2 regions of the Emticicia fluvialis genome follow, and region 2 is predicted to be linked to the other one. Evidence: riboswitches for the same ligand, from Rfam matches in the RefSeq annotation. Region 2 holds a riboswitch; the other holds the start of a gene.
The links. A riboswitch is a leader RNA that binds a small molecule or an ion and turns the genes downstream of it on or off. The one in region 2 is predicted to bind thiamine pyrophosphate.
Positions count from the first base shown of each region.

Region 1 (15,426 bases), on a different contig from region 2:
AAGGGTAGTACAACAGATTTTGGTTCTGTATGTCTAGGTTCGAATCCTAGTGGGTCAACAAAAAACAAAAGAGGTAATTATTTGAAAATCAAGTAATTACCTCTTTTGTTTTAGGTCTGCCCGGCTCATTCTTCAGTTGAGTTTCCGGCCTTACTACCCTCGTATGAAATGGTATTGATTTTTGAAATCACTTCGTCAAGTTCATTGGCTGATGTTTCCAGATAACCTATCATCTGCTCAAACTCTTCGCTTTTTACGTCTCCTTCTTTTATTAATGATGTAATTGCCAGTATACGCGCTAAAGGCGCCCTTACCAGATGAGACTGAATCCATGAGATTTCCTTAAATTGCTCACTATTCAGCTTTTGCTCTGTAATATCTTTTGCCACACAAAATATGATGCCTTCTTCTGATGCCGGAGTGACTGCCCAGGACAGCCATTTTACTTTGCCAGATTTACATATAAATCGATTATCAAAGAAAACTGTCTTGTTTACCGTTCTTATTTCATTCACATAATTCGATACAGTTGTGTAATCGTCAGGATGTACAAAAGACATATAGGGCGTCATTAAAAGTTCTTCTTCACTATACTCAAAGGCTTTTAATGCAGCAGGGTTTAACTTCTTAAAGTTTCCGTCAAGCCCGGCGGTTACAATAATATCAGGGGCAAATCTGAATATCTGGTCTAACTCAAGCTCTACCTGTTTCCGGTATATTTCGTTACCCAGTTGCGGCCCCACACTTACAAACAGAGAATGATAGATTTTGTCAGGATTTAGGTTTTCATCCGAACCAATCAGTAAAACCCCCAGAGTTTTTCCCTGATGCGAAATAGGAATACCGTACGCCGACTTCAAGCTTGCTCGTCTGGCGTTTTCACTTCTTAAAAAATCGGTTCTTTTGTCTATATCAGACCAAAAAACCGGCTGTGATTCCATCCAAACAGTACCAGGCAAACCAGACCCTAATTCAAAACTATTAATAGAATCTGCCTCTCTGTAAAACTTAAGCGCAATATCCGTAGTAGCAAACTTGGCTGCCAGATTAATCTTTGTTTTATCAGAAGCCACCATCCAAATTTCAGCAAACTTAAAATCTCCGAACGAAACCAGTTTTTGCAAAACACTGGCCAAAATTGTATTGAGCGATTCTTCAGCACTAAATATCTTACTTATTTCTGATAAAAGCGTTTCACGGAGTTCTTCCTGCTTGCGTTTGGTTACATCTCTCTGAATGGCAATCCAGTGCGTATGTTTACCTTCAGAATCCTTCAAAGGGCTGATTGAGAAGTCGGCCCAGTAAGTTTGCCCGTCTTTTTTATAATGCAGCAGTGTAGACTCGCAAGGCTTTTTTCTCATCATAAATTCGGAAATCCTGTTAACCTCTGCTTTATCTGTCTTAGGCCCATGCAGAAATGACGGCGGCTTACCCATTACCTCTGCTTCGGTAAAGCCCGTCATGGTGCAAAAAGCCTCATTTACATAAACAGTAATTGGTAGTTTACCGGGGCTTTCGGCTACATTTGTAACCAGAACTGCATCTTTGGTATTAGTAATTACCGATTCCATCAGTTTCAATCTGTGTTCTTCGGTTTTACGCTTAGATATATCTCTTACAAACAAAACCAGGCCACTTTCAGAAGGGTAAATGCGGTTTTCTTGCCATAAATTCAACGGAGCAAAGTAATCTTCCATTACGATGTCTGTATGTTTCGTATGCGCTTCCTGAATGGCCTTGTAAGTAGCACTACCAACGGCATCCGGAAAAACCTCCCAAACGTTTTTTCCTATTAGCTCTGCCGCTGTTTTGCCAACGATTTGTTCCAGACGATTGTTGACATATACGTAGCAAAGGTTGTGGTCAAGCGCAGCAAACCCGTCTGTTATACGGCCAAGAATGCTGGCTATTTCCTGTGTTTTGGTTACAGACTCCTGCAAGGCCTCTTTCAGGTCTGTCATATCAAATACCAGAGAATAAAACCCGACTACTTTGCCATCTGCTACGTCTGGCACGTACTGTGTATGGCTTATTATTTGGGGTTTCCCGGGCCGTTCAAGCACCCGCTCAAAAGATTGCGCTTCGCCTTTTAGCACCGCATCCATCCAGGGTTTAAGTACTTTTACTTCTTCTTCTGTTAGTAAATCAGACAAATAGACCCCATCCATCTCTTCAATCGTTTTGTCAAACCACGTCCGGTACGCATTATTGGCAAACAAACATTTAAAATCGGTAGTCCAGTAGGCAATCATGGCCGGCACATTATCTGTAATGTTTCTCAGGAAACGCTTCCTTTCCCTCACCGCCTGTTCAGTTTGTTTCCGTTCGGTTAAATCAAACCGTATAGACAAATACTGCGTGGGTTTACCTTCTGTATTCAGAAAAGGAATAATGGTGGTATCAACCCAGTAATAACTCCCGTTTTTTGCTTTGTTTTTAATTTCACCTTTCCATACTTTACCATTGGCTATGGTTGTCCATAATTCTCTGATAAATTCTTTGGAATGATAGCCTGAGTTAATGATGCGATGGTCCTTTCCGATAAGTTCAGACTCCGAATAGCCTGAAATTTTGCAGAAATTGTCATTTACGTACGTAATTCTTCCTTTCTGGTCAGTTATGGCAACTATAGCCGCCTGATCAAGCGCGTACTTGTAATCAGAAAGTTCTTTTTGAGCAGACTGCTTTTCCATCAGGCAAATGGGCTTAATTGATAGGTGTTTACAGGTAAAGTATTAGTTGTAATGGTATCACAGCAGGGAGTTGAAAAATATTATAAAAGCCTGAAATTCAGAGCCTTTTACAAATATAGTAAAACCTACAAAATTAAAAAGCCTTGGAGGAGATGTTTGTGTACCGAAAAAAAAGGCAGTCTGCACAACCTGTTCTACTATTTTAGCCTTGCCCCTATAAAAGTTAGTACATCTTTACGCACACAATAACCCTACATATTTGTATATTTGGCTATACTTTTAAGTAACAATACAAACCAGACAATGAGGGATTTTTGCCGCTGAGGCAGTTTAAAGAATACTAAACTATTTATTTAACTTTTTACCAGAATGAAAAAATTAGTTTTTGCGCTACTATTGATGTGCCCCTTGAGTATGGCATTTGGCCAGACAGACACCCTTACCAGCGATAAGGCAGCCAGCTATGTTGATAAGCAGGTAACTGTAAAAGGAAAAGTAGCCGGTGCAAGACGCTTTGATTCAGGCAATGAGCGTGCACCATTTTTGCTGATTAATTTAGACGAGAATTATCCGAATAGCCCGCTTACAGTGGTGGTGTATAAAGAGGTACTTGAAAAAACCACACTGAATGCCGAAGACCTGACAGGCAAGAAAGTAGTAGCCACTGGCAAGATTAGTGTTTTCAGAGGCAGAAACCAGTTGGTGATTGAAAAAATTGAAGACCTGAAAATACTGAATTAGAAATTACACCCGATACTAAAGCAAAAGCCACTGCAAATCTTAATTACAGTGGCTTTTTTATTTGAGGTGTCTGTTATCCTATCATTAATGATTCTCTGCGGCGCATCTTTCCTGCAGGTATGCCAAACATCATTTTGAAACGACGACAGAAATAGGCAGTGTCTTTATAGCCCACTTCGTGCCCAATGGCCCGGATACTTTTCTTTGACGTACGCAGCAGATTCACGGCCGCTTCCATACGTTGGTATTCTATATAATCCTGCGGATTAATACCTGTCAGCATCTTGAAATACTGGCCTACGTAATCTTCAGAAACATTGGCTACGTTTGCCAGTTGCTTGTTAGACAAGTCTCCGGCCAGGCTGTTTTTGATGTAAGTAAAGATGTCTATCAGACGAGGGTCTTTGAAATACGTACTGTTGGTTGCCAACTGCTCAACAAACATTCTGTTTTTCAGAATATGGCGTACAATTTCAATAACTATTTCTTCTGTTTTGTTTCTGATAACACGCCCGCGGCCTACTTCATCAGAGAAATCCTCCAGCAAAATATCATGTATCAAAGATCCAAGTTTGCTGTGTTGTTTTATAAAAAACGGCGGAATGTCCAGAGATGTAAAGAAGTTTACCGAATCAAACACTTTGGCTTCAAAATTAATCAAACCAAAAGAGTTAGGTACTTTACCAATACTTGAAGAGTCTGTCATGGTCTCGAAATAACTTTCCCGACGTGTCATAAACTCTTCAAAAGAAATATTTTTAGGTTCGCCCACACCATAACTGATCGTTGCTGCTTTCCCTCCGGGAATAAACAACAAATCACCCGGCTGTACGCGCTCGTCATTCCCGGCCAGTTTCACATCACCATCGTACAAAACCAGAATTGAGTTTTCAACATCATAAACATTCTTGATCTTGATGGTTTGCAAGATTCTGATATGACGCGCTTTGGCGAATTTTACACCAAGAGATTCGATAATCTTATTGTAATCTTCCATGTTGAAGGAGCATTTTCGTGATAGCTTAGAATACTAAACGCAATGTATTAACTAATATTGGACAAAACTAATATATTTTCTCTTTTTTTGTAACAAATAGAAAACAAAAGATGTTCCTTTAATTATATTTTTTTACAACATTAAGACCTTTTTTCTAGAAAAAGTCTAATTTAACCCCTTTACAGGCCTGTTTTTTTATTATAAGTGCAAGGTAATATTCCAATATTTTTGATGTTTTATACATAAAAAAAGGCTCGAAAAGAGCCTTTTTTTATCCAACGAAATATGTGTTTTGTACTAAAGAAACCGCTGTTTACTTTAAAATTTCGCGTGCAATTACCAGCTTTTGAATCTCTGATGTGCCTTCATAAATCTGGGTAATTTTAGCGTCACGCATTAATCGTTCTACATGATACTCCTTTACGTATCCGTACCCGCCGTGTATCTGAACGGCCTCGGTAGTGGCCCACATGGCTACTTCTGAGGCAAACAATTTGGCCATGGCTGCCGCCTGAATATAATCTTTGTCTTCATCTTTTAACCGGGCAGCCTTGTATACCAGCATTCGTGCGGCTTCAATTTTGGTGGCCATTTCGGCAAGTTTAAACTGAATAGCCTGGTGCTCTGCTATTCTCATTCCGAACGCCTTTCTTTCTTTTGAATATTTAACCGACAGCTCATAGGCTCCGGAGGCTATACCCAAGGCCTGCGCAGCTATACCGATTCTACCACCGTTGAGGGTTGTCATGGCAAATTTAAAACCGAAGCCGTCTTCGCCTATTCTGTTTTCTTTAGGCACCTTTACATCAGTAAACATCAGCGAATGGGTATCAGATGAACGTATCCCCATTTTATCTTCTTTTTTGCCTACTGCAAAGCCATCCCAGCCCTTTTCAACAATCAGGCAGTTAATACCTTTGTGTTTCAATTCTACGTTGGTCTGGGCAATGACAAGCGATATAGACGATGAGTTACCGTTGGTTATCCAGTTTTTAGTGCCATTCAGCAGGTAGTGGTCGCCTTTGTCAATAGCGGTCGTTTTTTGCGAAGTGGCATCAGAGCCGGCCTCCGGTTCTGACAAACAAAACGAACCTATTACTTCGCCACTGGCCAGTTTGGTAAGATATTTCTGTTTTTGTTCTTCTGACCCGTATTTCTCAAGCCCCCAGCATACCAGTGAGTTGTTCACAGACATGATTACCGAAGCTGAAGCATCTACCTTTGATATTTCTTCCATGGCCAGCACATAAGAAATAGTATCCATACCGCCACCGCCGTATTCAGGCGATACCATCATACCCAAAAAGCCCAGCTCGCCCATCTTCTTTACTTGTTCGGCCGGGAATTTTGAATGTGTATCACGTTCAATGGCTGTTGGGAGTAATTCAGTCTGGGCAAATTCACGAGCGGCCTGCTGCACAGCCAGGTGCTCTTCTGTTAGATTAAAATTAATACCTTCTATAGTTGTAGCTGCCATGAGATTTTAGTATTGACTTTATAGTTGATGATTGGATTTAACAAAATTACAAGGAAATAAAATAGTATGCAAGCATACCATAGTACTTGCAAAGTAAAAAGTCAGCTGGTTTGCCGGCTGACTTTCATGATGGCTTATAAACCTTTGAGGATTGTCTTTAAAACCGCCTGAGCCGACCACTCCCGGTTGGCAGCCTGCTGAATAACGACAGACTGATGGTCCAGCACCTCATCGGTTACTTTCAGATTGCGGCGCACGGGCAGGCAGTGCATAAAAAGGCCATTATTTGTGAGATCCATTTTTTCTTTAGTAATCATCCACGAGGGGTCCTGGGTAAGCACTTTACCGTATTCGTTATAAGACGACCAGTTCTTACCATACACAAAATCGGCGCCTTTCAGAGCTTCATTCTGGTCATAAATCACTTTGGCATTACCTGCAAATTCAGGAGCAAGTTCATACCCATGCGGATGCGTAATCACAAACTCATAGTCTGTCTGGTTTACCCATTCGCAAAAAGAATTGGCCACAGCCTGCGGCAATGGTTTAAAATGCGGCAACCAGGTAAGCACTACCTTTGGCTTTTCTACTTTTTTATGCTCTTCAATGGTAATCAAATCGGCCAGCGACTGGCATGGGTGGCGCGTAGCCGACTCCAGATTCACAATCGGAACCCCTGCATATTGTCTGAATTTCTCCATCACCAGCTCGCGGTAATCTGCCTCTCGGTTTTGCAGGCCTGCAAAAGCTCTTACGGCAATAATATCGCAATAACTGCCTATAACAGCAGCAGCTTCTTTTACGTGTTCGGCTTTATCGCCATTCATTACTACACCGTCTTCCATTTCAAGCTGCCAGCTATCCTGCCCTACGTTCATCATCAGCACTTTCATGCCCAGGTTTTCTGCGGCTTTTTGGGTACTCAGGCGGGTTCTTAAACTCTGATTAAAAAAGATTAAACCAATGGTCTTGTTTTTTCCCAGTTCCTGTTCTGCAAAAGGCGCTTTTTTCTGACGAATCCCTTCATTCACTAAATCCCGGATATTCTCTACATCTTTCAGCGAAATAAAATTTCTCATTTTCAACTTGGCAAAAATCGAATAGTATAATTAATAAATAACGATTGTATAGTGGTTTGAATCAGGCTAACCCCGGGTCATCAGGTCTGGGGCAGGCAAATTCGCCACAAATATGGCTATTTGAAAAACAATAACAACAGGCTATTGGTTTAATTTTTTTGTCAGCAAAAACAAAGGATAACTGATAATGAGAAAGATCAGTGCATAACCGCTACTGCTGATGTCCTGATACACTGCGCCAATCAGAAACAAAATTGATATTACAATCAGTAACCAGGGTATAAAAGGATACCCCGGCACCTTGTAGGGTCTTGGTAAATCAGGCTCTTTTTTGCGTAGCATCATAATGCTGGCAAACCCCGCAATGTAGCACATCACAAAAAAGAAAACCGCAATATCTGATAGCTTCTCGCAGGTATCTTTCCCGCTTAGAATGAGCAATATTGAACAGAGTCCGGTAAGTGGCATGGCAATGGCGGGCGTGCCTCCACTGTTTACTTTTTGAGCAGCCTTGAAGAAAAGTCCGTCGCGACTCATGGAATAAATCACCCGTGGCGAGAACATAATCTGCGCATTAAGAATACCAAAAATTGAAATAGTAAGAAAGAATGTTACAATGCTGGCAGACTTGCTACCGAAAATCAGCTTTATGGCATCTGAAGCCGCCAATTTAGAGCTGGCCAGCGTTTCTATTGGCATAATGTAAAGTATTGCCAGATTTACCAGCAGGTAAATGGCTATGATTACCAGCACACCGCTGATCATAGACTTGGGCAAATTACGGGCCGGGTCTGTACTTTCTTCTGAAAAATACGCGGCCGTATGCCAGCCATCAAAAGTATAAAACACTGATTGGAGCGAAACTATGAGGCCTGTTAACAGACCAGGGCCTGCCACTTTCTGAGTGGTTTCTACCAGTTGCTGACTTTTTATTTCACCGCCATATACAAAACAAACTATTACAAAAGCAAAAAGGCCTATGGCTTTCAGAAAAGAGATAATTTCCTGAGACCTGCCGGCCGACTTGGTACCCAGCCAGTGGAAACTCATCAGCAACAACAGAATACCAATAGCCACATAGCGGACGATGGGTTCAACATCAGGCAGCATTAAAGCTATAAATTCGCTCATGGTATAGGCGCCAAAACCCAGGGCAGCCACTGTACCCAACCAGCTGGTGATACCGGTTACAAAACCCACGTAATCGCCAAAGGCACGGCGGGCATATACATACCAGGCGCCTGCTTTGGGTACCGACACGCCCAGTTCAATAGCGCACAACACACCTAAAAAAGCATAGATGCTCACCAGTATCCAAACAAGCATAATTAATGATGGGTCGCCCAGATTAGCCGCTATAGGGCCTGGTTTACGCAAAATGCCTGTTCCTATCGTTCCGCCAATGGTAACGGCAATACCAAAACCTACGCCTAGAAGTTTGAGAAGTTCACCCTTGTTTTTTTCAGAAGCCATGCTTTTGCGTCATTAATTAGAACGAATATAGCAAATAATGAAACAAATAGAAGAAAAGCAAGAATGGAAAGCCCAGAAGAATAAGAAAAACTGATTAACAGAAACAGATAAACGTCTAATTATAAAACGCTTACATACGCAAACATTTACAGAATGCTTGTTACAAAAATTTATCTATTTTGATATTAAACCCCACCCTGGCCTATATCAACAATGGGGAAGCCAGGGTGGGGCAATAACTACAACCTTACTCTTACCGCCAGCAGAAAATTGGTTCCTGCCTGCGGATAATAGAAGTTTTCTGTAACTACCTGTTGTTCATAAATATAGCTGTAGGTATAGCCATTTGATTCGTACAGATGATTGAGAATGTTATTAACCAAAAGGCTAAAGGTCATTTCTTTCACAATTTTCGGATGCACCGTAAAATTGGCACGCAAATCATTCACAAAAAAGGCGTTCAGTTTACGTTTTTGGTCTGCTGTATTATCCATGTACTGCTTACCTACATACTTAGGCAGCCAGGTGAATTCAAGATTTTTTACCGGGGCAAAAGACAACTGCCCACCAGCTATCACATTAGGCGAAAACGAAATATCTGTTTTTGTGTACTGATTAACTTTATCGGCGCCACCATCGTAATTCACCACGGTTTCGGTAAAATTTTTAATTTTATTCTGGCTGAATGTAGCATTGGCGTTTAGTCTCCATTTTGGGGCAAAATTCCAGTTGGCTACCAGCTCAATACCTGCTCTGTAGCTTTTCGGAACATTCACCCGTATGGCCTCACCTACTCCGTTTACCTGCCCGGTCAATACCAGCTGGTTACGGTAGTTCATATAATAGAAGTTGGCATCAAAGCTCAGTTTCTGGTTTGCCCAGCGATACCCGGCCTCTAAATCTTCCAGATGCTCGGGTTTCGGTGCTTTTACGTTATCCACAAAGTCGGTGCGGTTAGGCTCTTTATTACCTACGGCATAAGAAGCATATATAGATGCCCCGGCGCTTAACTGATAATTCATCCCGACTTTTGGGTTAAAGAAAGAAAAAGAAGTATTTCGGGTAATATCCTGCAGTTTGTCGGCAATTCCTTTCATATCATACCCAACGGTGCGGTACTGCACGTCGCCAAACAGATTGAACCGGTCTGATAACTGATAATATACCTTACCGAAAATGTTAAAATCGGTTTTAAGAGACCTGCTGGTGTACCATCGGTAATCGTTAGCAGGTGTTTCGGCCAGCTTTGTCCAGATTACTTCGCCGAAATGATGCCCATCATATTTGTTCCAAGCCCCACCTATATTGGCTGAAAGCTTCTTATTACTCTGGTAATCGAAAGAGTAAGTTATTCCATAAAAATGATTGTCGAGCCATTTACGGCGCACCAGGTTGGTAGAGGTAATGGTATCTCCGCCTATTATCACATTGGGTAGTTTATAGCTGGCAAGTGCGTCATCTGACCTGAACTGCTCATAGTAACCTTTACCACGCGTATAATGCAAAGTCGGATTGAACGTCCAGCGCTCGCTTAATTTAAAAGACGAAATCAATTGGTAATTATCCTGCTGATAATTATCAACCTGGTTAGGATACGTGTAAGGGTTGTATGTACGATTGGTTTTCAGAAGTTTCTCGGGCACCCCCTCCCAGGCCTGATAAGTAACTTCTTTCCCTGAGAAGATATTCAATCTGATAAAATTACTTTTGTTGTAGTAGCCCGTTGAAAAATAGAAAGATTTCAGGTCTGAACTGGCTCTGTCGATGTATCCGTCTGAAGATAATTTCGATAACCGGGCATCAACCACAAAATGGTTGTTTAGCAGCCCTGTACTTGCCAGCACATTGGCTTTCATGGTGTTGAAAGAGCCATAAGACAGGTTAGTCTCGCCAAAGGCCTCACGCTCATATCCTAAAGTGCTGATGTTCAGGCTGGCTCCGAAAGCCCCTGCGCCATTGGTAGAAGTACCTACCCCTCGCTGCACCTGAATACTTTGAACACTGGACGCAAAGTCTGGCATATTTACCCAGAAAGTACCCTGAGACTCTGAATCATTGTAAGGAACACCGTTAAGGGTTACGTTAATTCGGGTGGGGTCTGACCCACGGATCCGGATACCGGTGTAGCCTACCCCCGCTCCGGCATCAGAACTGACCACTACTGACGGCAACTGATTGAGCAGAAAAGGTAAATCCTGCCCCAGATTCTGCTTTCTGATATCCCGCTGATATACGTTTGTGAACGCCATACCGGTTTTTTCGTTGGCACGTGTAGACCTCACCACTACTTCGTTCAGCTCTTTGATTTTGGTAGAGTCCTGAGCATTGGCTGAAAAAACTACCATGTTCATCAGCAAGACAACCGAAACGGTTCCCTGAAAAGATTTAGATAGGTTTAAAAGAAAACTGGTAACACTTTTTGTTAATTTTTTCATTGTATCACGAAAATTTTAACAAGGCAAAGGAGTAAAATCTTGTGAGCCCATGAGGCTCATTTGGTTAAACAAAATTTTAAATGGAAAACAATAGTTCTGCAGGTGCGCATCCTCCAGTACTATTCTCTGTCCCTTCGGCAGAATTACCTGCATCAGGTTCAATGGGTATAATCTCAGCCCGTTATATTAAGGCACCCCTTTTGAGATAAGTTGTGCAAAGAAAACGTTTTTTTTAGAAATCTTGTTTATATTAGTGATAGAAATTTATAGCACAAATGGAATTGTTGACGTAATCCGAAAGTAAATTACCCTGTGTGGTATAGATTTTGTGCTGTTTTTATTTTAAAGAGAAGATACTATGACTCAGTTTATGGTGGAATTTGATTTGCCAGTGCCTTTCCCTGAAAGTTTCATTGCAAAAATTCCTTATCAAAGAATTGCTGTTAATCAATTGCTGGAAGATGGCAAATTGCACTCTTATGCGTTGTCTTCAGACAGAAGCAGACTATGGTGTATTGTAAACGCCCAGGATGAACTGGAGGTAATGGATATTATTTCTGAATTTCCGTTAATAGATTATATGTCTCATACCATTACCGAATTAATGTTTAATAATTCGGTAGTAATGAAAGTTCCTACTTTTTCACTGAACTAACATCTTTTGGTGGCCTGCTTAACAGGCCACTTATATTCTTGCCTAAAATCTCATGCCCAATTTTCTTATCACTAATAATTTAGCTCTTCCAGAGAATTACTCGATTGTTGAACTGGATGGTAATAAAACACAGACACTCAGAGGCTTTTATGAAGAAATTGCCGATGCACTGGCGTTTCCGGAAGAGTTTGGTTTCACGCTTGATGAACTAGACGAAATGCTAAGCGATTTGTCGTGGCTGGAAGACGAAAAAATTGTACTGTATATTTCTCCTTCCGACGTTTTCATTGAAAAAGAGAGGAACCCCGAGAAAACCGGAACCCTGCTAAATTTGCTGGATGCCATTTGTGAAGACTGGCGTTGGGCAGATGACGAAGAAGACTTGCCCAAAAAAGAACTGATTTTTGCTTTTTTAGAAAGTGCCAGAATTAAAGAACTATTGACTAAACAGGAAATTACTTTTAGAAGCGAATGAATTTTTTCTTGAGAAAATGGCAGGCAGGAGACGAGCCATCTTTGGCAGAAAACGCAAATAATTACCGTATCTGGAGGAATCTGAAAGATATATTTCCGCACCCTTATACCATTACTGATGCTTTTGAGTGGGTTAAACTTGCCCGAAATACAGCAGAAAACCTGGCTATAGTAGTAGAAAACAAGGCTGTTGGCGGCATAGGTATTCTGCTAAAGGAAGATATTTATTGCCGAAATGCCGAAATTGGGTACTGGCTCGGAGAACCCTACTGGAACAAAGGCATCATGTCTGCAGCCATTGAAGAAGTAACTGACTTTACCTTTGCCAACTACCCCATTCACCGCATCTACGCCGGTGTTTTCGAATATAATACCGGTTCGATGCGTGCCTTGCAAAAGGCGGGTTACGAAAAAGAGGCAGTTCTCAAGCACGCTCTGTTTAAAGAAGGGCAATTATATGATGAACATATTTTTGCCCGTTACCGACCCTGACATCAAATTGCTTCAACTTTTATGTGCTTGGTTTCAAGGTATTCAAAAACAGCATTTCGCGATAACTCTACCCCATAACCTGAGTCTTTCCAACCTGCATAAGGTGCATAATTAGTATTTACTGCGCCACTGTTAACACAAACGGTTCCGGCTTCAAGCGCGTCTCCCAGGTGCATACTCGTTTTAAAATCCTTCGTAAAGGCGTAGGCCACCAACCCATAGTTGGTATCATTAGCTTTGTTAACAGCCTCTTCCAGCGTTTCAAAGGTCTCAACCGCCACCACACAACCAAAGGTTTCTTCCTGCATTACCTTCATGCCCGCATGGCAGTTGTCAAGTATGGTTGGCATAAAATAAAACCCCTTTTCATATTGCCCGCCTTCGGGGGCTCTGCCACCTGTAACTAATGATGCGCCTTTGCCAATGGCGTCTTCAATGTGCTGTTTTGTGGTTGTAATACCGTCAGCAGTAGCCATAGGTCCCAGGTCTGCTGCGCCGTCGGTAACTCCGTCGCCAATGGTCAGTTTCTCTGCATTTTTCTTTAGTTCAGCTACCAGACTCTGATGCTTTGATACATGCACATACACCCTGTTAATACTACTGCACGACTGCCCCATGTTCCTGAATCCTTTGTAGGCAATAACAGCAGCCGCATTTATAATGTCGGCATCTGCACACACAATGGCGGGACATTGGCCGCCGAGTTCAAGCGATATTTTTTTCAGATAGGGCGCTACCGTCTGCATCAGTTTTTTTCCGGTGGCAGTAGAGCCGGTCATGGCTACTTTCTTTACCAGTGGATGTTTCACAAGCACATCACCTACTACTGACCCCTGCCCCGTTAATACACTGATTACCCTGGCCGGAATGCCCCCCTCTACTAATGCCATGCAAAAAGCCATAGGCGACAAAGGCGTAACTGTTGTGGGCTTAACCACAACCGAACAGCCAACAGCTAATGCCGGCCCGAGTTTCCACGACAACAAAGAAACCGGGTAGTTCCAGGGAGTTATTAATGCACAAACCCCAACCGGATAATATTTTACTATTGAAAAAACACCTGCCTTCTCTGTCTGATTTACATATCCCTCTACGCGTACAGCTTCTGAAGCGAAGTACTCGATGGTATCGCAGGAACCGATAATTTCTGCTTTGGCCTGGTTGAAAGGCTTCCCCTGCTCTAATGCCATCAGCATACCTATGCGGTCGGCCTGTGTGCGCACATAGGCAGCAGCTTTTTTAATGATGCTTTCACGCTGATAAGCCGTCAGTTTTGCCCATTCTTTATAGCCAGCCTGCGCGGTTTCAACCGCTTTGCTGATGTCATTGGCGGTAGCCCGGGCAATGGAGGCAATAGGCTCTCTGTTGGCAGGAGAAAAGATAGTGATGGTCGATTCATCTTCGGCCGGAACAGACTGGCCGTCAATAAAAAGACCCCATGCCTGCCCTTTCAGGCTATTTGATAATTCTGTATTCATGGGTTGTTTTTACAAATTCGGATTAATACTCACTTTCAGCGCTTCGCCAGATTCCATCAGGGAGAATGCTTCCGTAATACTGCCCAGTGGCAGCGTATGGGTTACTATCTTATCTGCCGGGAAATCCTTTTTCTGAACCAAGGCCGTGGCTGCCTGAAAATCACTCATTTTTTCTGAATAAGACCCGCTGATGCGTAGTTCTTTGTAATGCAGATGATTGGTATTAAGCATAGCAAAAGGATTGGTTTTTGGTAAACCGCCAAAAAACTCTACCCTGCCTGCTTTGCCGGCTATCTCAAGGGCATCGGCCTGTGCCTGTGCTACACTCACGGCTACAATTACCACATCATAACCCAATCCGTCGGTTAGTTCTTGTGCCATTTCCAGATGGCTGCCTTCTTTTTCGGCTTTTACCGTGTGGTCAATATCAAAAGTAGTTGCCTTATCCAGCCTTGCTTGCATTACATCAAACATATCTACCTGCTGCGCTCCCTGATACCGTGACACCAGCGCGTGCATCACGCCTATTGGCCCGGCACCAATAATGGCAACTTTGTCTTTCAGGCCTACTTCCAGCCTGCCTCGGCCGTGGGCGTTTATTACACAGCCCAAAGGTTCGGCAAGACTCAGAGGCCCTGCGGGTAATTCTTCGCTTACTTTAAACAACTGCCTGCGGCGCACAGCTTTGGCTGGTACTTTCATAAAAGGAGCAAACGCGCCGTCGAGATGATACGACATCGTAGTACGGCTTTGGCAAAGGTTCTCTCTTCCTGCTTTGCAGTAACGGCATTCGCCACAAGACAAAACAATGTACATCAACACTCTGTCGCCCACCTTTATATCAGTATCCTTACTTCTTGACTCCACCACTCTTCCACAAAATTCATGGCCTAATATACGGGGCGGTGTAATTTTCTTATCTCCGTGCCGGTAAGTGCGTAAATCTGTTCCGCACACATTACATGCTTCAATTTCAAGCAGCACTTCGCCATCCTCCAAAGTCGGCATGGCTACCTCTTCTATTATTATGGCTTCTTTCCCTTTGTAAACTGCGGCTTTCACTTTAAAATCTTTAAAAATTGACAATCATTTTTAAGCCAACTTGTCTATACAAGTCAACAATTACAAATGTAAGTTTCTATTGAGCCACAGACAAGGTTTTTAGAATAAAATTTCAGAAATAGATGCTTTACAATCATTAATTATTTGAAAAAACGTATATAAAAATAACCTTACTCCGATAAAAATTTTGCTTTTAATAGATTAGTATTATCTTTTTTTCGATAGTTTTGAAAAATATACCATAACAAACTCATAAAAACCTAAATATCTAAACACCCATGAGTAATTCGCTTTTTCGCAGGAAAGATGTCAGTAAAGCAATTCAGGAATCAGAATCGGGCGACAAAAGCCAATCACTGGCACGCATTCT
Region 1 is NZ_JANUSD010000007.1:160,482-175,907, forward strand. It holds tRNA gene NZ848_RS10150 (tRNA-Gln) at 1-58, shown strand, start outside; gene NZ848_RS10155 (PAS domain S-box protein) at 126-2,693, opposite strand; gene NZ848_RS10160 (hypothetical protein) at 3,063-3,434, shown strand; gene NZ848_RS10165 (helix-turn-helix domain-containing protein) at 3,508-4,431, opposite strand; gene NZ848_RS10170 (acyl-CoA dehydrogenase) at 4,745-5,908, opposite strand; gene NZ848_RS10175 (N-acetylornithine carbamoyltransferase) at 6,043-6,987, opposite strand; gene NZ848_RS10180 (APC family permease) at 7,129-8,460, opposite strand; gene NZ848_RS10185 (TonB-dependent receptor) at 8,700-10,895, opposite strand; TPP riboswitch at 11,007-11,104, opposite strand; gene NZ848_RS10190 (muconolactone Delta-isomerase family protein) at 11,254-11,550, shown strand; gene NZ848_RS10195 (barstar family protein) at 11,603-12,025, shown strand; gene NZ848_RS10200 (GNAT family N-acetyltransferase) at 12,022-12,516, shown strand; gene NZ848_RS10205 (aldehyde dehydrogenase family protein) at 12,519-13,994, opposite strand; gene NZ848_RS10210 (alcohol dehydrogenase catalytic domain-containing protein) at 14,004-15,056, opposite strand; gene NZ848_RS10215 (amino acid permease) at 15,335-15,426, shown strand, end outside.
Region 1: another riboswitch for thiamine pyrophosphate. It lies ahead of NZ848_RS10185 (TonB-dependent receptor); the one in region 2 lies ahead of thiM (hydroxyethylthiazole kinase).

Region 2 (15,426 bases):
AAGCCGGCGTATAAAAATTATGAGTAAAATCATGAAGCCGGATGATGCCCGACAAGTGCGGGATATCAGGCACAGACCTGACCGGAATCATATATGCGGCTGTCTGGTGTCAGGTTATGAATGGTATTTGTGTGGCAATTTTGTGGTGTAAATTTAAAGCCCGACATGAAAAAGATAATTTGCACAACCGACTTTTCAAGAGCAGCCTCTAAGGTTTGCCGCTATGCCGCACAACTGGCAGCACAAACAGGGGCAGAGCTTTACTTGCTGCACGCCTCGCATCCTTCCTATACATTCAACCCCGACCTTCAGGTAATGCCTGTAGAAGACGTATCTGTTGAGCTTTATTATCAGGCAAGGCTGAAACGCCTGGCAGCCAGATTAACCAGACTAACCGAAGGCGCAGTTTATATAGAGCCTGTTAACAGGGTAGGCCTGGCAGCAGATGTAATTGCCGAAACAACCGCCAGGTTTAAACCAGACCTGCTGCTGATGAGCACCGTAGGGCAATTGCCGAGGAGCTCTGAGGTGATTGGGAATGTAGCCAGCGAAATGATAGGCAAAGTAACGGTACCCACCATGTTTGTGCCGCCCAAGGCAGGTTTTAAGCCTTATGAAAACGTGTATGTGGGCATAGATGTGAACGAAAAGATAGATGCCGTAGCACTGCAACAGATGATAGACCGGCTGAAGGCCTTTAAGGCTGTAATAACCATTTTTACGGTGGTTAAAGACCCTGAGGCTCCGGCGGTGAAAGAGGTTACTACCAGGCTGCGCGAAATGCTGCATGAGTACCCGCACGTAATAGACATTAGCCAGGGTGATAACTTTACAGATACTTTTCTGAGCCATGCACATGCCAATAAAGCCGACCTGCTGGTGGTGTTTCCGAAACAGCACAACTGGCTGAAACGCTGGCTGACGGTATCTAATACCGAAGAGCTGGTTTTCAGAACCGGGCTGCCCTTGATAGCCATAGCCTGAAAACAAACCGCCATGATAACAAACCGATAGCCATGAATGCAGTAACAGATAAAATATGGGTAAGCAATAACCTGAACAATGCCGAAACCGCCACCGCCCTGAAGCACAAGCTGATGGCTTTGGTGGGCGTATTGCAGGTGCAGGTAAACCCCGCCGAACACTGGGTAGAAGTAGAGCATGAAGACTTTACCGATACCGAGAGCATAACCGCCACACTGGCAGCCCTGGGTTATAAGGTGGCTTTTGTGGCATAAGTATTAACAGCAGCTGTAATTTTTTTAATTTTTCAATCTTTAAATGTATGAAATCGTTAGTGAAAAATCCGCTTGCAGATTTGTTTAAGGATGATTCGTTCTTTTCAGGTTTGCTACACAAAGACAACGTTCCGGCTATAAATATCAAACAGACAGAAAATGCCTACGAAATGGATATTGTTGCGCCGGGTATAAAAAAAGAAGGTTTTAAACTAGAGGTAGATAATGGTTTACTGACGGTGACAGGGCAGGCAGAAAGCAGCACAGAAAACGACACCGGCAAGTATTACAGAAAAGAATATAGTTTTGAGTCGTTCAGCAGGCAGTTTATTTTGCCTGAAGGATTAGACACCGATAAAATTGCGGCCAGCTACGCCGACGGCGTGCTGAAAGTAACCCTGCCCCGGCAGGCAGAAGAAAAAACAGATAAGAAAAAGACTGTAGCAATTGTATAGTTATAGAGGTTTAATGTTAGCGTTGAAAGGCAGGGCAGGGTTTGCTCTGCCTTTTTTATGAGTTTTATCATAGGTGGCATTTGGCTTTGCTCATGTTTTAAAACAGGCCTGGCCATTACCTTTGTGGGCATCTATACGCACAAACACCAAACAACAATACCGCTATGAAAAGCACTGCAAGCCAACACCCGCAACAGAAGCTCTGGCAGAAAGAACTGGAGCTGATGGCCGAAGACAACGACTTTATGCTAAGCCTGCTGGCATCGTTACAGGCAGAGCAGATTCTGACCCATAAGTATGACGACCGCACCAGTATTTTCTTCAACCATTTTCAGTATTTCTTTCATCAGTCGAAACACCTGCAGGAAGGGCTTGAGCTGATAACCAATGAAGAAACCCTGCCCGAAAGCCACTATTGCCGCCTGAAAGAAGAAATCAACAACCTGATTGAAAAATATGAGGTTTTCAAGGGTAATTTCAGAGGGTTTCTGTCGTCGCTGGCTGTCAGAAAAACTGCCGTTACCTTTTATTGAGCCAGCCACCAGCTAAGCAGGCAGGCTGCTCAACGCCTCTCCCATACCTGTTTAAGCAGCCGCACACTGCGCACGCGCACTTATTGCCTATCTACCCAATACTGTATAAGGCTGTAGACGCCTATGAGCAGGATAAGCCATAACGATAACTTGCGGAATGGCTCCTGCGGAATGTGGTTCAGCAGCCTTTTACCCAGCCATGAGCCAGTAAAGCTGATAACCAGCAATGCAGGCGCCTGCCACAGCATATCGCGGGTTAAATATCCCTGAAAACTATATACGCCGAAACGGCTTAGGTCTACCATAAAATCAATAAGGGCCGAAGTGGCCAGAAAAGTATCTTTCTGTACATTAAATGAGGCCAGCGCCAGGCCTCTTACGGCTCCGCCCGTGCCAAGCCAGCCGGCCATCCCCCCAGACAACCCACCGCCTATAACGGCATTTACCAATGTGGGTTTAAAAGCGAAGTCGGGCTTTAAAATCAGCAACCCTGCAAAAAGCGACAAAAACAAGCCCAGCAACAGATTAGCTATGCTGGTATTGACATACTTTGAAAAATAGGCGCCAATAATTACAAAGATGATACTGGGGATGCCGATTTTGAGAAAAATAGATTTATTGAAGCCTTTTCTGAAAAGTACAATTTTTGAAAGATTACTGAAAATATGCAGCAGAGATAATATGCCCAGCACCTGATGAAAACTAAGAAAATGATTGGCGATAGGTACAAAAAATACCGAAGAACCAAAGCCGCCTATGGTTCCGATTATTTCAGCAAGCAGGGTTAGGAAATAAAAAAGGAAGCCGGGAGCGTAATTCATGCACGGCAGGTTTGTTGGTTAATAACTGGTAATTGCGATGCTTTTGTGATTTATAACGATGAAAAGAAAAAAAATCAGGACAAAATCCTGATTTTTTAAGATTTTTTTGCTGTGACTAAAAAAGTTTGCAAATGTTGCAAGAATTTTTTTCAAAAAACAAACATGAAGTAAAAAAATATGCTTATTATTGTTAAAATTCTTTAATTTAGAAAGAATATAAAGTATAAAGCTATCCGGCGTTGTTTCTGGGTAATCCTGCCGATAGCCAATGAGCGTCAGGTACCGGCAATGTGGCTGGTGATTTTGATTTTAAACCGGCTGATGGCCTGTTTTACAAATAACAAAGTAAACCAAAGAGAGGAGTGAATACCTGCTCGGCTTTGAATACAAATACCGTTGATAATTACTATTTGAGATTGAATTGTTCTCTGCACCAATCCGGGTGATTTTTTGAAGACAAGGCCCGGTGAGTAGTTGCGTATGCTTGTCTTTGTTTTTCAGTTTTGATGTCGTGTTACCAGATTTGTCAGGCAGTGTAATACGGCAGTTCAAATTACGTTTTTACTACATTTGCTGAAACCCTATAATAGCTATTTGATTGATACTTCTTTTGTAAGGTCTGAAAACCAATAATTTATAACAATCTGAATTCATGCAACTATACCAGGGCATTATCTGCTTGTAATTTTTGGTATATGCGCCTGATTTACAGATGCTGTTTTAAATATTAATATCCGTCAGGCCAACACACACCAATTTTAGAATGAATAATAATTTATCAACAGCAGACTCCGGCGAACCGCTTTTCGATTCCGGATTAAAACTTATCCTTAAGTCGGGGTCGGTCAGGGAAAAAGAATTTGCATTGCTTAACAGGGCGCTCAGCAACGAAAACAGCCTGGGTAATATGAACCTGTTTCTGAAACTGATAAAAGACCCCGAGCTTGAAACCATTGCCTTTGTATGCCTGGGCAAATTGCTTGCCCATGCGCCGGTAGTAAGCCTGCCGCTGGTGCTGCCAGTGTTAATTAAAGGCCTGGGTAGCACTAAAGAGGCAGTAAGGCAGGCCAGCCAGACCGGGCTGGACAGCCTCATCAGGCCATCGGGTCAGCGAGAAGACGGCCAGACGGTTGTTCATCTGGGGGTTCAGCTTAAACCCAGGCAGGTACATGAGTATCTGGAGTCTGATTCGGCAGAAGAAATCATTACAGCTTTGGTGTACCTCTACTACAAACCTCATAAAGATGCCGACCTGTTTGAGATTCTCGACACCCAGCTTGATAAAAATATAGAAGCCGTTGATTGCGTGGTAGGTGCCATTGTAGATACTAAATTATGGGGGATTATCAGGAAAATAACCGACCTGAGCGACCTGAGCCTTAAAACCTACGCCCGTGCCAGGCAAAAGGGTCTGAAATCGAAATCGTCGTGGGTGTACAGGCGGTTTGATTCCATGCGTGAACTGGCCCGCGAACACCTGAAGTTTATGAACGAAAGCGCCTGACAACACCATTTAACGCCCCGGTTCAGGCAGGGCGCTGCCTGTGAGCTTTGGCGGTTGCAGGTAATTAGCTGGTTTTTTTCTGAATTTCGGCTTTAAGTTTAAACAAAGCCTGCCCAAAGCTGTTTCTACTATTTAAGAAAAAACCTTTACCCTTTAGCTTTTTACCTATTATTTGTATGAGTTTTTCTGATTTTTTTTATACGAAATCGGCCGACAGTCTATCGCACCAGTGGTCAGGCTACCTACCTGCTTATGCGCCATCCTTTCAAATCATTCACCTTTTATTCAGGCATAAACCCCATGTTAATACCCCGCACCTACTGGCAGAGCTGAAGACGGTTTTCGGAAACGTTGAATTGGCGCCAGACGGTAGCTTCAGTGTGGATTTTATGCCCGAATACACCACAGGCACCAACCGCGGACCAATGAAGGCCGCAGCGGCCATTATGCCTCAGGTAACCGAAGCAGCCACAGAAAAATATATAAACGCCGCAAACCATGCCTGGCATTGGCCAGACGCCGCCGCTGAAATACAAAATTGCCGTTACGAAATAAGCCTGCAAGAACTGATGCCGGAAAACCTGCCTGCGGCCATAAGGCTGGAGTTTTTTCAGAAGTTTGCCGGGGTGGTTATCAGTGCCTGTAAGCCTGCGGTGGTTTATTTCAGGCATAGCCATAAACTGGTGGATGCCGGTGATTTTCTGAACGCCCTGAGCCATGAACCACCTGCTTTTTTATACGGCGCCATGAGCGTGCGCCTGATGCAGACGGCAGATGGAAAGGTGCTGGCAGATACCCTCGGGCTTTATGCTCTGGGCCTGCCAGACTTTGAATGCCTGCCCGGCTTACTTGAACCGGCTGGCATGGCAGGCACTCTGACCGACCTGGCTTATGAAATGCTGGAAAGTGGCCGGGTTATCAGTGATAACGACCTCTTTAAAGCGCAGGGCAGAAACGAAAGCTGGAAAACCCGGCTGGGACAAGCATCAAACGGGCCTGACAGACTGGTAATTAAGCTGCTACCTGCCTGATGGTGGTTATGGCCGCACCTGTACTGAATGCGCCCTGCCAGGCTTGCAATTTGTGATGGTTCGTTAAGAATTTCTTATTTATTGTTACTGAATTGTGTGGATAAACGTTTCTGATTAGTTTTACCGGAAACTTAACCATAACAACCAACAATAATGGGACTATTCGACATTTTTAAGAAGAAATCTGCTGAGACTACTCCGCAAAGTATTGCACCTAACCAACCGGCTATTCAGTTTGTAAGCCTCTTTTATGAAAACAAACCTGAAATAAACCCGGATGCTATTCTGGCTGAACTGAAACAACGTTTTGCCAACGTTGAGCCCTTGCAGATTGACGGCACAACGGCATTTGCATTCCCTGATTTTATGACAGATTTTAACGGCGTAAACGTACCGGCACAAGGGCTTGTTTTAAATACAGACGTTGAAATTGACCTGGATAAGTATAAAGATGCCATTGCTGATTCGATACAGTGGTCTGGTGCTGAAGACGCCATGAAAAAGTGCAGGTATCAGGTAAGTGTTACCGAGCTGATGTCTAAAGGTTTGCCGCATCAGGCAAGGCTAGAGTTTTTTAATACCCTGGTTTGTGCCGTGGTGCAGGCTACCGGTGCACAGGTGGTATATTACAGAAACAGTAATAAACTGCTGGATGCGACGAAATTTATGGAGGCCTGCGATGCGCAGGAGCCGGAGTTTCTGGAGGGCGCGATGAATTTCAGGTTGTTTGAGCTGAGCAACGGAGAAATACTGATGGATACCCTTGGCCTGCATGCGTATGGTATTGCTGATTTTCAGTGTTCGTTTCGTAAGTACGAAGCACATGAAATAGCAGGTATGCTGAATATGCTGGCTTACTACGTGGTTGACACCGGCGATTTTATCAGAGACAACACCACCGTGCAGGGTATTGGTAAAAACCCGGTATGGAAAACCAGATATGAGGCTTCAAAAGTAGAACCTACCCGGCAGGTGGTAACCGTTATACCTAATTACTAGGGTTTTAAGCTGTTTGTAACCGTGCCAGACTCTTTTGCATAAGCATATTTGGTTTGGCACGGTTGCGGCGCGCCGCGGCTATTTCCACCGGCGGTTAAGGTAGGCTGCTTCCCAGAAATCATATTCCAGCCGGGATGATGCTGCGAAGGCTTCTGTCATTTTAGCCCTGATGGCGTCTGTTGTTTGCGCCGCATTTCTGTCGCATATATCAATGGCTGCCTGTACGGCCACGCCAAATTCTTCTCCGGCATAAGTATCAATCCATTTCTGATATGGGTTATTTTCTTTTTGCTGATGCCCGTAAATGTAGTCGCCAACGGCTTTGTAAATCCAGAAGCAGGGTAGCACGGCTGCCATGCCAACTTCAACGGCGTCAAGCGCGCAGGTGCTTTTCAGAAAATGCGCATAGTGGTGGCAGGCTGGTTGTATGTTATCTTTGGTATCAACGCCAAAATCTTTAAAGTAAGATTCGTGCAGGGCGTTTTCTACAATAATGGTGGTTTCGGCAAAACGGAAAAACGCCAGCATATCGGGTATGGCATTGGCTCTGGCACCCACAATGGCCAGCGCCCTGCCGAAATGTTCGAGGTACAGGGAATCCTGCATCAGATAAAACTGGAATTTTTCAAGCGGCAGGGTGCCGTTGGTCAGTTCCTGAATAAAGGGCATTTGCAGAATAGATTCATACACCGGAGCTATGTTTTGCCAGGCGTTGTCAGACCATTTCATTTTTAATCAGTTTTTGAGGATTGAAGAAGTGATTCAGCGGGCCATTGCCTTTACCGATGGCCACATTTGCCCCATGCCTGATGGCCTTATGCACGTAAGTCTGCCCGAGTTTTACGGCTTCATTCAGGCCATTGCCCTGCGCCAGATAAGCCGCAATGGCAGACGACAACGTACAACCCGAACCATGCGTATTATTGGTAGCGAATTTCTCGAACTCAAACGGGAGGATGTTGCCCTGTCCGTCGAAAAACAGCGAAGTAATAACGGGTAAATCAAGATGCCCGCCTTTCAGCAATACCGATTTGCAGCCCAGAGCCAGTATTTTTTCTCCGGCCAGGTACATATCGTCCAGCGTTTTAATGGGCATATTAGCCAGAATGGCGGCCTCGTCCATGTTGGGTGTAATAACCGAAGCCAGCGGAAACAGCTTTTCAATAATGGCCTGAATGGTGGCGTCTTCTATCAGTTTGTGGCCGCTGGTGGCCACCATTACGGGGTCAAACACCAACGGAACGGCAGGGTATTTCTGCAAGGTGGCAACAATGGTATGTACCAGCTCTGCGGTATGCACCATGCCGATTTTGATGGCACGCGGGGGGATGTCGTCCATGATGGCTTCTATCTGCCCGGCCACCGCCTGATAGGGTATAGGGTAAATGCTGCGCACGCCCTGTGTATTTTGCACCGGCAGGGCGGTAAGTACCGATGTAGCGTAACAACCCAGCGCCGAGAAGGTTTTGATGTCGGCCTGAATGCCTGCGCCACCGCTGCCGTCGAACCCGGCAATGGTGAGGGCAGATGAATAGGTGTATTTTTGCTTCATTTCAAAATCAGGTTTCGTAATTCGTAAGCCGCTTTTTCGGGGTGCGGCGCAGCGCAAATGGCCGACACCACCGCCAGGCTGTCGGCTCCGGCCTGCCAAATGGCGGCAGCATTGGTTTGGTTAATACTGCCTATGGCTATGAGGGGTTTGTCGGTCAGGCTTCTGATGTGCCGCAGGCCTTCCAGCCCCCATTCTGTAACGGTATCAGTTTTGGTAGGCGTGGCAAAAATGGGGCTGATGCCGTAATGGTCGGCCGTTTCAGCTTCTGCGGTATCCAGCTGGCTCAGGTATTCTATCGAATAGCCGATTTGTAATTGCGTACCCCATTTTTTTCTGATTTCTGTTGGCGGAGTATCACTCCGCCCTACGTGTATCCCAAAAGCCCCAACCGCGTTGGCCACAGCCAGGTTGTCGTTAATGATGAGCGGTATGCCGTAGCGCTCGGTTATTTCTTTCAGTTGCAGGGCTTTTTCTATAAAAGCGGGCGTGGGCAGCGTTTTTTCTCTCAGCTGAATAATCTCCACGCCTCCGGCAATGGCCTGTTCTGCCACTGTCAGAAAGCTGCGACCCACACAGGCGGCTTCTGAAATTACCAGATATAAAGCATACGGAAACTGCGGATGCCCGGCCATGTCAGGAAAGTTTGATGGTTTGCAAAAACTCTTTTTCGGTTATGTTGAAGAGCTTGTCAAGCAGCAATACCTGCAAAGTGCCAGGGCCTTTTGCTTTTTTGGCGGCCAGTTCACCACAAATGCTGAACAAAGCCATAGCGGCTGTCAATGCCTCGGTTTTGTCTTCAATAACAGCTATAAACGCACCGATAACGGCAGTGGCCGAGCAACCCAGGCCCGTAACGCGGGTCATGAGGGCATGGCCGTTGTTGAGGTAAATGCGCTTGTCTTTGCTGACGATGATATCGGTCTTGCCGGATATACACACCAGGGTATCATATTCGGTGGCTATTTGTTGGGCGGCATCAATGGCCTCGTTGCTTTCGGCGGTGCTGTCTACCCCTTTAGTTGGGGTGGTGTTGGCGCGTGCCAGTGCCAGTATTTCAGAGGCATTGCCGCGAATAACGGTTGGTTTATAAGAGAGTAACTCGCTCAGAGAGCTGTCGCGGTAGGGAGTAGCTCCGGCGCCAACGGGGTCAAGTACCCAGGGTTTGTTGAGTTTTTGTGCCTGCTGAGCACCCAGAAGCATTGATTGCACCCAGTATTGGTCTAGCGTGCCGATGTTGATAACCAATGCCTGGCAGATACGGGTCATATCCTGCACTTCGGCGTGGGCATGTGCCATAATGGGCGACGCCCCCACAGCCAGCAACGCGTTGGCGGTGTTGTTCATGACAACGAAATTGGTAATGTTGTGTACCAGTGGCGACTGTGTGCGGACAGTCTGGATGTGTTTCCAGAGGGTTTTTTCCATTGTTCGGAATTTTAGGATACAATGGCCCGGGCGAGAAAGCTTTGAAAAAAAAGTGGATAAGATATGCGCTGTGCAGCTATATATTATTCGCTTTTCCCTACGTCGGTATCAACCGTATCAGGTTCAAAGGGACTCTCTCAATTCTATACAGAATACCCCTAAAGCCGTGGCAAAGATAAGGCTTTTGAGGGGAATGGCAAATTATGGTTGGGGATTGTGGGGCGAACTTTTAGTACGCTGTTGGATTTTGAATTGATAGCCTATCTCAGTAGGGGTTCAAAATATTGAACCCCTACTGATTCGCGTACAGAAATTTTGATGACTTTTTCTCATTTAATTCTTATTTTAATTAAAAGTATTTCTAAAAAAGGATGCACAGCAATTTCAACCCTTGCAAATTGTAGCCAATATATCTATTTTTACATATCACTAATCTCAAATCCTGTGGCATGAAAAACCTTTTACTGCTGTTGCTGGCCTTTGCATTTTTTGGCTGTGGCAAACCAACTGCTGAACCTGAGCCCCAAACCGATTTGGCGGTACAGGTGGTGGGTAAATATCGGGTCTATGAAACTGTAGTGGATACGAAAACCGAGGCAGTTGACCCTAGGCAACCCGAAGTAATAATTGAAATTATTAGTATTGGAGAAAATAAAATTGTTTTCAAATTAACTAATTTAGAAGGCAAAATGTATACAGAACCGTTTTATAGTAGATTTCTTTTAAGAAAGAAAGGTACTGCAATTGAATTTAATTTATTAGATAGCGGTGGGGATTATGGACTTTTCTACAATCAGGTATTACAACTATATGACGGCGGAGTTACAGGCAGCAGCAGAATGGTTAGAGCAAAAAGAATATAATTATCAATGATTGTAGGAAGTAATGAGTGTTTTGTTTTAAGCAAACGTATTATTTACTAATCTTAAATTCTACCTAATGAAGCAACTTTTACTACTTATGCTCGCGATTATGTTTTTTGCTTGCGGCAAGCAATCTTCTGAGCCGGATTTGTCGACTGAAATAAAAGGAACTTATCAGGCTTTTGATGTTATTATTGATGCAAAGGAGTATCCGGCCCCATTTGCCGGCGGAGAGTTCTTGCTGGAGTTAATTCCACAGTCTGAAAGTAAATGTACTTTGAGAACCTCGTCAGTGATACCCAATGCTTCTGAAGCTGGCAAGATGGAGGTCAGTCTTGTAAAGAAGGAGAAATCAACCGAACTGCAAAAAGACAAACAAAAAGTCGGGCTGGTAACCGGGCAAATACTGGAGTTTTATTTTGTTGATAATGACGGCAAGGCTGTTACCATTAAAGCAAGAAAGAAGTAGTTTTACCTATGATACAAAGCAGAGTCCCCTTCAAACCGCAAGGCTTGGCGCACGGGAGACTCTGCTTAAAGCTCTAATATAATGAGTAACTCAAGCCGCTGCGGCAGAGTCCCCTTGCCGGGCAATGGGCTTATGCAGGCGGGAGACTCTGCCGGGATAACAAAAGCAGAGACCTATACAAATGGCAAGGTTTTGAGCCAGGGGGATTGCGCTTAGAACCCTAATGTAATGAGCAACTCAAGCCGCTGCGGCAGAGTCCCCTTGCCGGGCAATGGGCTTATTCACACGGGAGACTCTGCCGGGACAACAAAAGCAGAGACCTCTACAAACGGCAAGGTTTTGAGCCAGGAGGATTGCGCTTAGAACCCTAATGTAATGAGTAACTCAAGCCGCTGCGGCAGAGTCCCCTTGCCGGGCTTATTCAGGCGGGAGACTCTGCCGGGATAATAAATGGAACCGCCTTGTTATTCCATTATCTTCGCAAGCTTATTTGTGTTAAATCAAACTTTAGATTTGGTTTTTTTTGACTGAATTTATTAACTTTGGCATCGATAAATAAACTTTTCCGATGACTAAAAAGTATTCTTTTGCTATTTTGTTATTATTTCAATTGTTCTTCTTTGGGTGCAAAAAGGATGAAATCCCGCCTGTAATATCAGATTTTAGTTATAAACAAAATGACTTGGGTAAAGTTACGTTTCAGAACAAATCGCTAAATGCAGAATCTTTTGAATGGGATTTTGGAACCGGTGATATTTCAAATTTAAGGAATCCCACTTATCAATTTGATGAGAATAAAGAGTTCTCTGTGACATTGCATGCCCGAGGAAAAGCCGGGCAAAACTCAAAGACCACTACTGTAAAAATAGTTACTGTCCAACCTAAAGGTACCTTAATGTTCTGGACTAATATTACCGACTCGGGCACCATCACGGTGTATATGGATGATATTAAAGAGGGTGTAATAACACGTAGTAGCCAGGCTTCATCTATTTCGTGTGGAACAACAGGTTTTGTAACCGTAATAAAGCAAGCAGGAGATTATAGATATAGGGCTTATGCTCAGAGTGGTATGGTATGGTCGAATACAATTACAATCGATCCATATATTTGCACTACGCTTAGGCTGATAAAATAGAATATTATTGTTGTGTTTCTGTTTCTTAATCTCTTTTTACCGTGTTTTTTTAGTTTATTCTGGCAAATTCTTGTAGTTAACCCGTAGTGCATCTGGAATCGGAGAATATAAGTTGCCAATAAATATTCTAAAGGGTTTGATTGAACCATTCAGTTCAACATCTTCAAGTCATTTGATGCAGAAATGAATCTGCACTTGTTTTAGATTGCTTTTAGATTGATTCTGCGTTTTTTGAAAGATTGGGTATCCCGTAGGGATGGTATATAGGTAGAAAATATTGCTGATACACGTATAAAGTCCCATCGGGACGATATATTAAATACTCAACAATAAATATATTATCCCTGACGGGATACACAGCTATAAGCCCAATCTACGTCTACTGATATACCATCTCTATGGGATTCCGTTTGAATGGAAGGTTAACTGATTAAATTCAACAATCTTTGATTAGTGCTAATTTGAGGTCTATTAGTGTATTCATCTTAAATTCACTACGAGTTATACTTATTGCTTCAATATTACCAGTTTTCCATAGCTCCAGACCCAGGGCATGATTCGTCTTTATTTTATTAGCTAACTTTCTGATGTCGCCCATTATTACCCTAATTTGACCGTGGCACGCGTGTACCTGGTTTGAAGTCGGGCTGGTAACCGGGCAAATACTGGAGTTTTATTTTGTTGATAATGACGGCAAGGCTGTTACCATTAGAGCAAGAAAGAAGTGATTTTACGCTGCGGCAGAGTCCCCTTGCCGGGCTTTGGGCTTATGCACATGGGAGGCTCTGCCGGGACAACAAAAGCAGAGACCTCTACAAGCGGCAAGGTTTTGAGCCAGGGGGATTGCGCTTAGAACTCTAATGTAATGAGTGACTCAAGCCGCTGCGGCAGAGTCCCCTTGCCGGGCTTTGGGCTTATGCAGGCGGGAGACTCTGCTGGGAAAAAAAAAGAAACAGGGAAATCGGCGCAGGAGTATATTCAATGGAAAGTGATTGATTTGGCTAAAGAAAAAGTGGTTGATTTCAGCAAGTCTATCAGCGAGGTATCTTACGAAATGTGCTTTAAATATCCTCCACATTTTACGCGCTTCTTTAAGCAATGGGTAGGGCAGTCGCCTAGTGAGTATAGAATAGCGAACTAGGGGATTGTCGATTTTCAATTGCAGATTGTCGAATTGGGTACGCGGCACACCCGCCTTCCAGCACCAATAGAGTATAGGCGTGCCACGGTTAAGTTTAGCCTATTTAATTAGCGATAGGAGCGACTACAACGTAGGATTTTAATAATTATCAATTTTGGAGTTTTGCTATATTTAAATCTAAAAACTTTTTTACATCACTAGGGATAGGTATCCTAGGTGCCATGATATGAACAATATTTTGTAGTTTTAGTTCTATACTCAAATTAGGTTTAGAAATTTTAACATTGTTATTTTTATTAAAAGCTTTAATGTTTTCTTTAATCTCTTCAATAGTACTATTACCTACTTTTCTGCAAAAGATAAAAAGAAACCAAAGCTCATATTTGCCTCTAATATAGACCTTTGGAACACTTAATTGCTTCAGTTGTCTAGCTATTAGTAATACATCCCTAAATGATAAATTATGATTTGTCCCAGTTGATTTACATAAATAAGTATATAAAGATTTATAATCCTTTCGTTGTCTTCTTTTGATTTTTAAATCATTATCAATAACAAATATTTTATCCAAATCAATTTCGTTAAAATTTGTTGGATAATCATTTTTTATAACATAAATAAGCCAAGCTGACATTACTAAAACATTGTCTGAAAATTTCTTCAATTCAATTTCAAAAATGTCTTTTAGGGCCTTAACATGATTGTCTACTTCTAAGCGGCATAATTCTCGCAAAAACCTTTCTAATATTGATCCATTAACTAAGTAGTTTTCGAATGAGTAGAATGCAGTAACGAATATATTCTCATCCGATTTCCTTTTAACATTTAAAATGTCATCAAAATCTTTATCTGTAAAAAATAGTGCTCGGTTCTTATTATATATTTTCCAATTAATTGAATCGTGGTTTTGATAAACGTTATCTTTTCCATTACATACATAATAAAATTTTGCATAATTTTCTGGAATCAATGTCTCAATATAATTTACATAAAATGACCTATCTTCTTCTCCTTCAAAAAATACGTGGAACGTGTTTTTTTTGAGTTTATACTGTTGTAGAAATTTAATATAAGAAGCCTCTGGTATTTCTGCAGCTAATAGTAAGGTTTTGAGAAAGGACATATTAATTGAACTTAAACTCTTCTAAAGAATGAGAATATGATTTTAAAAAGTTTCTAAAAATGAATGGAGAATGGGTTACAGCTAGAATACCTGCGCAGTCTTCTGTATTAACAATATCTTGAAGGAATCTTTCTTGCCATGGTACAGAAAGAGAAAGCTCTGGTTCATCAATAATTACAAAGTATTTTTGTTTTGATAAAATTAAATGGCTAAAAAGTGATACTATTTGTTTTTCACCTGATGACAAATCTTTATATTCAATTGATGAAAAGGAATCCGATAACTGAATATCAACTTTAAAATTGTCATTATCGTAAAAAAAACGTTTTGATGAGCCAATATAATCGTTGCATATATCTACAAATTTATTTATGTCTAGTTCCGCTTTTTGTTGCTCTTCGTAAATTTGAAATAGTTTCCATACAAAATAAGCGTTAATTTTATCTTCATCGCTAATTGCTCCCTTTTTTTGAACCATTTCTACGAAACCATTAAGAGCTTCTTTTCCGGATTTGCTTATAATACTATCATCAAGTCGATTTAGTAAATAATCAAGCGCTTCTCTATTAAAAATTTGAATTTTCTCTGAATCAAAACTTTTATACCTTTTATTTAGTATATCTTCTAAATAAGACCCAGTTATTTTTCTACTCAAATTATTGTAAAAATGATGTCTTAATTCCTGACACCTATTTTGAATCCTCTCCTTAACATCTTCCATCCCAAATTCTACAAGCTCAATAAAAGAAGGTGTTTTATCACCTCTTGATCTAAGTCTTCTACGGAGTTCGTATTCTTTCATATTTCCTTCAAGCTCTGGAAATATATTTTTTAAATCTTTTTCAATTCTTCTGTATGTGGGCAAATAAACAATTTGTATGTTTTTGAAAATTTCATTTAATGCCTCATCTATTTTTTTTAAGTCACTAGAACTATCAATAGATATTTCTTCATTTCGCAGCATTCGAGCAATCTCATAAGCAATACTACGAGGAATATCATATTCTGACATTATATAATCAATAAACTCATGTGGTTCAGCAATTTCACTAATACTATATTCGCGAAGAATTTTTTCTGCAATAATTTGATATTGTCCAGGAAATCTCTTGAAAATTTTTGCTTCTCTTAAAG
Region 2 is NZ_JANUSD010000003.1:116,442-131,867, reverse strand. It holds gene NZ848_RS04425 (hypothetical protein) at 20-151, shown strand; gene NZ848_RS04420 (universal stress protein) at 166-984, shown strand; gene NZ848_RS04415 (heavy-metal-associated domain-containing protein) at 1,017-1,238, shown strand; gene NZ848_RS04410 (Hsp20/alpha crystallin family protein) at 1,286-1,693, shown strand; gene NZ848_RS04405 (hypothetical protein) at 1,858-2,226, shown strand; gene NZ848_RS04400 (sulfite exporter TauE/SafE family protein) at 2,307-3,047, opposite strand; gene NZ848_RS04395 (hypothetical protein) at 3,811-4,551, shown strand; gene NZ848_RS04390 (DUF4261 domain-containing protein) at 4,728-5,582, shown strand; gene NZ848_RS04385 (DUF4261 domain-containing protein) at 5,736-6,581, shown strand; gene tenA (thiaminase II) at 6,660-7,310, opposite strand; gene thiD (bifunctional hydroxymethylpyrimidine kinase/phosphomethylpyrimidine kinase) at 7,297-8,133, opposite strand; gene thiE (thiamine phosphate synthase) at 8,130-8,765, opposite strand; gene thiM (hydroxyethylthiazole kinase) at 8,767-9,558, opposite strand; TPP riboswitch at 9,636-9,728, opposite strand; gene NZ848_RS04360 (hypothetical protein) at 10,008-10,421, shown strand; gene NZ848_RS04355 (hypothetical protein) at 10,498-10,890, shown strand; gene NZ848_RS04350 (PKD domain-containing protein) at 11,459-12,028, shown strand; partial or broken gene NZ848_RS04345 (helix-turn-helix domain-containing protein) at 12,972-13,169, shown strand; gene NZ848_RS04340 (DUF4435 domain-containing protein) at 13,318-14,292, opposite strand; gene NZ848_RS04335 (AAA family ATPase) at 14,294-15,426, opposite strand, start outside.